Regions from separate parts of the uncultured Caballeronia sp. genome, predicted to be linked through region 2. Evidence: predicted binding sites of a transcription regulator. Region 2 holds the regulator's gene; the other holds the start of a gene.
What was found. Region 2 encodes FliA, which starts transcription of late flagellar genes. Its sites were predicted from a motif close to CTAAAGTTTNNNNNNNNNNNGCCGNTA; they were not measured.
Positions count from the first base shown of each region.

Region 1: flgK (flagellar hook-associated protein FlgK) is a predicted target of FliA. The motif match lies at 1,461-1,487, and genes of this name have one in related genera.

Region 1 is NZ_CAXTGZ010000083.1:11,324-14,741, reverse strand. Features, by position in the region: gene flgJ (flagellar assembly peptidoglycan hydrolase FlgJ) at 1-23, shown strand, start outside; gene ACFFAR_RS08270 (flagellar brake protein) at 432-1,187, shown strand; gene flgK (flagellar hook-associated protein FlgK) at 1,545-3,418, shown strand, end outside.
Region 2 is NZ_CAXTGZ010000132.1:210-3,627, reverse strand. Features, by position in the region: gene flhF (flagellar biosynthesis protein FlhF) at 1-460, shown strand, start outside; gene ACFFAR_RS11555 (MinD/ParA family protein) at 453-1,388, shown strand; gene ACFFAR_RS11550 (RNA polymerase sigma factor FliA) at 1,419-2,150, shown strand; gene ACFFAR_RS11545 (GGDEF domain-containing protein) at 2,181-3,275, opposite strand.

The DNA of each region.
Region 1 (3,418 bases), on a different contig from region 2:
CGATAATGAAACACATTGCGTGAAGAAGCGTGCACTGGCGCGCGTTTTGCTGCAATTTGTCGGGTAGACGAAACGTATTACGAGTAATGTGTCATAAGCGACGGGGCCAATGTCGCAATAGAAGACGAAGCCGGCCGGTGAGCCATTCCCGCATTTTGCAGCGCACGGGATGGGCCGCCGGCCGAGCCGCATAGAAAATGGGGCTGAGAGCGGGTTTGTTTCTTTTCATGCGCTTTGGACGTTTTCGGTTGCGAAATCGAGGTTAATCAGGGGTAAAACGGGATTTTTAGGTATTTTTTGCTGTCAGCCCTAAATAAACCTGCCCTATTGCCGCTAAATGGAACACCGAAGTGCCGGATCTACACGGTCTGGTTGGACGCGCACCGGCCTTGATACTCGAGGCGGCGCGAGCAAACGAACACGGCAAGCCCATGAACATGAATGAGTCGAACGGTTCCGACATCGCTGACGACGAGTCCGACCATCCCGATTTTGGCAGGCGTAATCCGCTGGAAATCGGTGTTTCCCTGCGCAACCTCGTCAATCGGGGCGATTTCCTCACTGTCGATCACGGCAAGGGGCAGATCGTGACCCGCCTGCTCGACGTGAATCCCGCTGCCCGGACGTTCGTCTTCGACTGGGGCGCGGTTGCCGATGAAAACGCCGCCGTCCTCTCGACCGAGAACCTGATGTTCAGCGCGAGCCCGGATGGCGTCCGCGTCGAATTCGCGACGGGTACGCCGCGTGAAATCGTTTTCGAGGGACGTCCGGCGTTCGAAGCCGACTTCCCGCCCGTCCTGTTTTATATGCAGCGACGCGAGTATTTCCGTGTGGAAGCGCCCGTGCTCGACCCGTATATCTGCAGCGGCATTTTGCCGAGCGGCGAGCGTTTTCGCTTTGAAGTCAACGACCTCTCGCTTGGCGGTGTTGCGCTTCGGACCATGGACGAACGCGTTGCGGCGCTGGAAGTCGGCGTGATCCTGAAAGACGTAGAGCTGCATTTCAGCAATCCGGGCAAGGTCGTGCTCGACGTGCAACTGATGTCGAACCGCCAGATCGTGAACGCGAAAGGCGACCGGCGTTATACGCTGGGCTTCAAGTTCATGAGTTTGCCGGGATCGGCGGAGAACACGTTGCAGCGGTTGATCACGCAACTCGAAATGAAGCGGCGGTCACTCGCGCGCTGAGTTTCAGCGGTGATGATTGTCAAAGGAGCCCGCGGTTTTATCGCGGGCTTTTTTTATCGGCGCGCCGGGTGTTCCGGCCACGTCACCCCATTGCGTCCGTTCGTTCCCGTAACGTGCGCGTTCCGGCCGGGTTCATTCGATGAATTAGGCCCCGATTGCCCCGCTGCTTCACGGATTGCCTCGAGCACGCCGGGTGAATAATCCGGACAAGGCGCAGTGGGCACGCGGCAGTGGCGGGAATTAACAGAAACCCCGAGAAACGCCGCGCGTCCGCTCAACTTTTTTCCATTTCGGCCGATATACATCAGTGTCGCCATTCGGCGGGCCGGCCGTCATGCCTCTACCAGGATTCCTTGCATGTCCAGCAACCTATTCGATATTGGCGTGAGTGGTCTCAACGCAGCCCAGTGGGGACTGACGACGACCGGCCAGAACATCAGCAACGCTTCCACGCCGGGCTATACGCTCGAGCGCCCCGTGTACCAGGAGTCATCCGGGCAGTACACGGCGTCGGGCTATGCCGGACAAGGCGTGACGACAGCCACAGTCTCGCGCTCATACAGCGATTTCCTCACGAAGCAGCTCAACAGCTCGCAGTCGAGCAGCAGCTCGCTGAACACGTACTACTCGATGCTCTCGCAACTGAACAACCTCGTCGGCGATCCGACGACGGGTATCGGCGCGGGCATCACCAGCTATTTCACCGGCTTGCAGTCGGTCGCGAACAGCCCGGGAACGACGGCCACGCGGCAAACGCTGATGAGCAGCGCGCAATCGCTCTCCGACCAGATGAACGCCGCGGCCACGACCTACAACCAGCTTCGCGACGGCGTCAACCAGTCGCTGCAGAGCGCGGTATCGCAGGTCAACACCTACGCCAAGCAGATCGCCGATCTCAACGTGCAGATCGCCAGCGCGAGTTCGGCCGGGCAGCCGCCAAACCAGTTGCTCGACCAGCGCGATCTCGCGGTATCGAACCTGAGCCAGCTGGTCAGCGTCCAGGTCACCACGAACAACAGCGGCTACAACGTATCGTTTGGAAATGGCCAGCCGCTGGTCGCCGGCAGCAGTTCGTACGCGTTGACGACGGCAACGTCGCCCTCGGACCCGAGCGAACTGTCGATTGCATACGCCTCTTCCGACGGTTCCACGCAGACGTCCAAACAGACTCAGTATTTGCCGGATTCGATGTTCAGCGGCGGCGGCACGATCGGCGGCTTGCTCGACTTTCGCAGTCAGTCGCTCGATCCGGCGCAGGCCAATCTCGGCGCGATTGCGACCAGCTTCGCGACGCAGTTGAACAACCAGAACGAACTGGGCGTCGATCTGAACGGCAACGCCGGCGGCGCGTTGTTCTCGACCGGCAGCCCGACCGTCTATGCAAACGCGCGCAACAGCGGCAACGCGACGCTCGACGTGTCCATTGCCGATGGCACGCAACCACCGACCAGCGACTACTCGCTCGGCTTCGATGGCTCGAAGTACACGCTCACCGACCGCTCGTCGGGCGCAGTTGTCGGTCAGTTGACCGCTTCGTCCACGGGCGCGGTGAGCGGCACCATCGCCGGGATGAACATATCGATTGCGAGCGGATCGATGACGAAAGGTGATTCGTTCACGATCCAGCCCACGCGCGGTTCCCTCGCTAACTTCTCGCTCAGCAACTCGAACCCGTCGGCGATTGCCGCAGCTTCGCCGGCGGTGTCATCGGCGGCGACAGGCAATACGGGCACGGGCAAGATCTCGGCGGCGAGCGTGACGGCCGGGTACTCGATTCCCAGCAGCATCACGCTGACGTACGACGCCACGGCCAAGACCATGACGTCGAACGTGGAGATCACGCTGCCGGACAACACGAAAGTTCCGGCCGGCACCGCGTTCGCCTACGACCCCACGAAAGGCCTCACCGTATCCAACGGTGCAGGAGTAAGCGCGACCCTCAACGGTACGCCGTCCACGGGCGACAGCTTCACGATCGCGGCAAACACAGGCGGCACGAGCGACGGCAGCAATGCCCTCGCGATGGCCAACATCGGCACCGCCAAGTCGATGAACGGCGGCACCGACACCCTGACCAGTTCCTACGCGAACTTCGTCAACCAGATCGGCAACCAGACGAACGCGCTGAAGTCATCGAGCACGTCGGCGACCGCGGTGCTGAACCAGGCGACATCGGCGCAGCAATCGGTGTCCGGCGTGAACCTGAACGAGGAAGCCGCCAATCTGATCCA
Region 2 (3,418 bases):
CATCGTCCTGATCGATACGATCGGCATGAGCCAGCGCGACCGCACGGTGTCCGATCACATTGCCATGCTGTGCGGCGCCGGCCTCCCGGTGCAACGTCTGCTGTTGCTCAACGCAACCAGCCACGGCGACACGCTGAACGAAGTCGTGCAGGCCTACCAGAGCACGCCCGATCAACCGCCGCTCGCGGGCTGCATTTTGACCAAGCTCGATGAAGCCACGAACCTGGGCGGCGTGATCGATACCGTGATCCGCTACAAGCTGCCGGTGCATTACGTATCGACCGGACAGAAGGTGCCGGAGAACCTGTATGTCGCGACCAAACGCTTCCTGATCAAAAGCGCGTTCTGCATTCCGCGCGACGGCTCGCCATTCGTGCCGCAAGACGACGACGTACCGCCGCTCCTCTCCGCGCTCTCCGCGCGCGCTTCCACCGAACTGCATGAGGTTCACTTTGGATAAGTTCGTGTCCGATCAGGCTGAAGGCTTGCGCCGTCTGCTGACGCGCAACAGCTCGCGAGTGGTGGCCGTGTGTGGCGCGCCGGCGGGCGGAATAGGCGGTACGGGAAATACATCGACGGTCGTCAACCTCGCTGCCGCGCTCGCTGCGCAAGGCAAGGACGTGCTGGTGATCGATGAACGGCAGAACGCGTTGTCGGCGAGCCGGTTGGCCAACGTACCGTCCACGGGCGCACTTGGCGCCGTGCTGGGCGGCAAGCGCTTCTTGCAGGACGCAGTCACGCGCACGCCGTTCGGCTTTTCGATGATCGCCGCGCCCCGCGACGAACGCATCAGCCACGACGCCGCGCATTACCGGGTTTTGCTGGATGGACCCGCTGATATCGTTCTCATCGACACACAACCGGATCGTAGCGGCGCGTTGTCCACGCTCGCCGCGCAAGCGCACGACTTCGTGATCGTCACACGCGTGGCGCCCGCCGCGATCACCGAGGCGTATGCATGCATCAAGCGCCTGCATTACGCGCACGCCATCTCGCGCTTCCGGATCGTGGTCAACCACGTGAAGAACGCCGCCGATGCGCAAATCGCCTTCGATAACCTCGCCGGTGTCGCCAGCCGCTACCTTGCCGTGCAGCTCATGCCGGCCGGTTGCGTGGCGGAAGATCCGCGTGTGGCGAGGGCGCATGAACTGTCGCGCTGCGCAGTCGAAGCATTTCCGACGACCGCCGCCGCCCGCGATTACCGCCACATCGCGGCCGACCTGCAGTATTGGCCGATGCCAGAAAGTTCGCACTTCGAATGGCCGGCGCAAGCCGTCCATAGGGAAACGCCACGCAATATCGAGCGTTCGATCAACCCGGGAGCGACCTCGCGCCGCACCGAAACAACGTCGCCGGAGTTCGCAATGCGCAGCCCGGCGGCGGTGTGACGAAGCAAAGAAGGAACAAAGGTGAATGCGATGTATAACGCCCAGGGAAAACTGTCACAAGCCGAGGTCCTGACCCGCTACGCGCCGCTCGTGCGCCGGCTGGGTCTGCAACTGGTCGCGAAAATGCCGGCCAGCGTGGATCTCGACGATCTGATCCAGGCAGGCATGATCGGTCTGCTAGACGCCGCCAGCCGCTACAAGGAAGACCAGGGCGCGCAGTTCGAGACATACGCGAGCCAGCGGATTCGTGGCGCAATGCTCGACGAACTGCGCGCCAACGACTGGCTGCCGCGCAGCATGCGCAAGACATCGCGCGAGGTCGAATCGGCGGTACACAAGGTCGAGCAACACCTTGGCCGGTCGGCGAGCGAACAGGAAGTTGCCGAGCACCTCAACATGCCGCTCGACGAATACCAGACCATGCTGCAGGATCTGCACGGCAGCCAGTTGATCTATTACGAAGACTTCGACCGGTCATCGGATGACGAACCATTCCTCGACCGTTATTGCGTCGATAAAGCCGATCCGTTGTCCGCATTGCTCGATGGCAGTTTGCGTTCGGCGCTGGTCGAAGCCATCGACAAACTGCCCGAGCGCGAAAAGCTGCTGATGAGCCTCTATTACGAGAAGGGCTTGAATCTGCGTGAAATCGGCGCAGTGATGGAAGTCAGCGAATCGCGCGTGTGCCAGTTGCATAGCCAGGCGGTTGCGCGGTTGCGCGCGAAGTTGCGCGAACAGGCCTGGTCGGGCGTGGAGGCTTGACGGTTCGGGAGCGGCTTTTTCTGAGCCGCTTCAAGAAGGTTCGAAGTCCGCGCCTTCGGCAAACACCGTTCGGCCTTTACCAAGCGCTTTCGCCCGGTACATTGCACGATCCGCCGCGCGCATCAGCACGGCGATATCGGTGTAGATGGGTTTCAGGTCCGGCGAGATCAGGCATGCGCCAATACTCGCCGATACATTCACCACCCGGTCCTGCACCGACGTCATTTCCGCCAGCACCGCGTGAATTCCGTTCGCGACCGTATGCACCGCGTGGCTGCCCGTCACGTGACGCGCGAGGACCACGAATTCGTCGCCGCCGAGACGCGCGACCGTATCGGTGGTCCGCACACGGCGTAACAGCGAATCAGCAAAGGTTCGCAGCACGACGTCGCCAACTTCGTGGCCGTAGGTATCGTTGACTTCCTTGAAGCCATCGAGATCGATCAGCAACAACGCCGTCGCGCCTTCCTGTCCCGTCGATATCGCCGTCACCGCCCGTCCGATGGTTTGTTCCAGTGCGTACCGGTTGCTCAATCCGGTGAGCGGATCGGTGCCTGCCCGGAGCGCGAGATCGCGGTTCGCGCTGCCGAGCCGGCCGATCAGCACACTCAGATATACCGATGCCGCCAGCACACTCAAGCCAATGCCAAGCGCCGCCGGCCGGTTGAGACGCCACCATGGCTGAAGCATGGATAGTGCGACGATTCCGGCCAGTGCCGTAACGCACGACAACGCCAGCGTCCGCTTCCCATAACGCCCTCCTGCGCCGATCAGGAACAGGAAAATGGCCCAGAGCATAGGCAGCGCGAGCGGGCCGCCGGCGGCAAGAATCAGGGCGAGGAGCGCCTGATCCGCGATCGTGGTGATGGCAAGACGCACGTCCGAATGACGCGGCATCCCGCCGATGATCACCCGACTGGCCACGCCATAAACCAGATACAACGCGAGCACGCGAAAGCATGCGGTCGCCGCAGGAGAAGGATCGAACCACGCGAACGCGCCATACGCCACGGCCGCGAGTCCGCCGAGTGCGACTCGGAGCGTTGCCTGCTCCCTTTCCGGATCGCGATGCGGAGACCAGACATAGCCGCGCGGCCGCTGCACGGGGTCATGCAAATGCCCCATCCTGTGTCCCTTTTTTATGGTTTAGTGGTTTAAACCGACGTTTTCTACAGTGGCTGCGTAGTGCGCAACCGCAATCCTACTGCGTTGATGCGCGCTATATGCAAAGGGAAATTGGGGTGCGGATGGAGAGTGGATGGGATTTG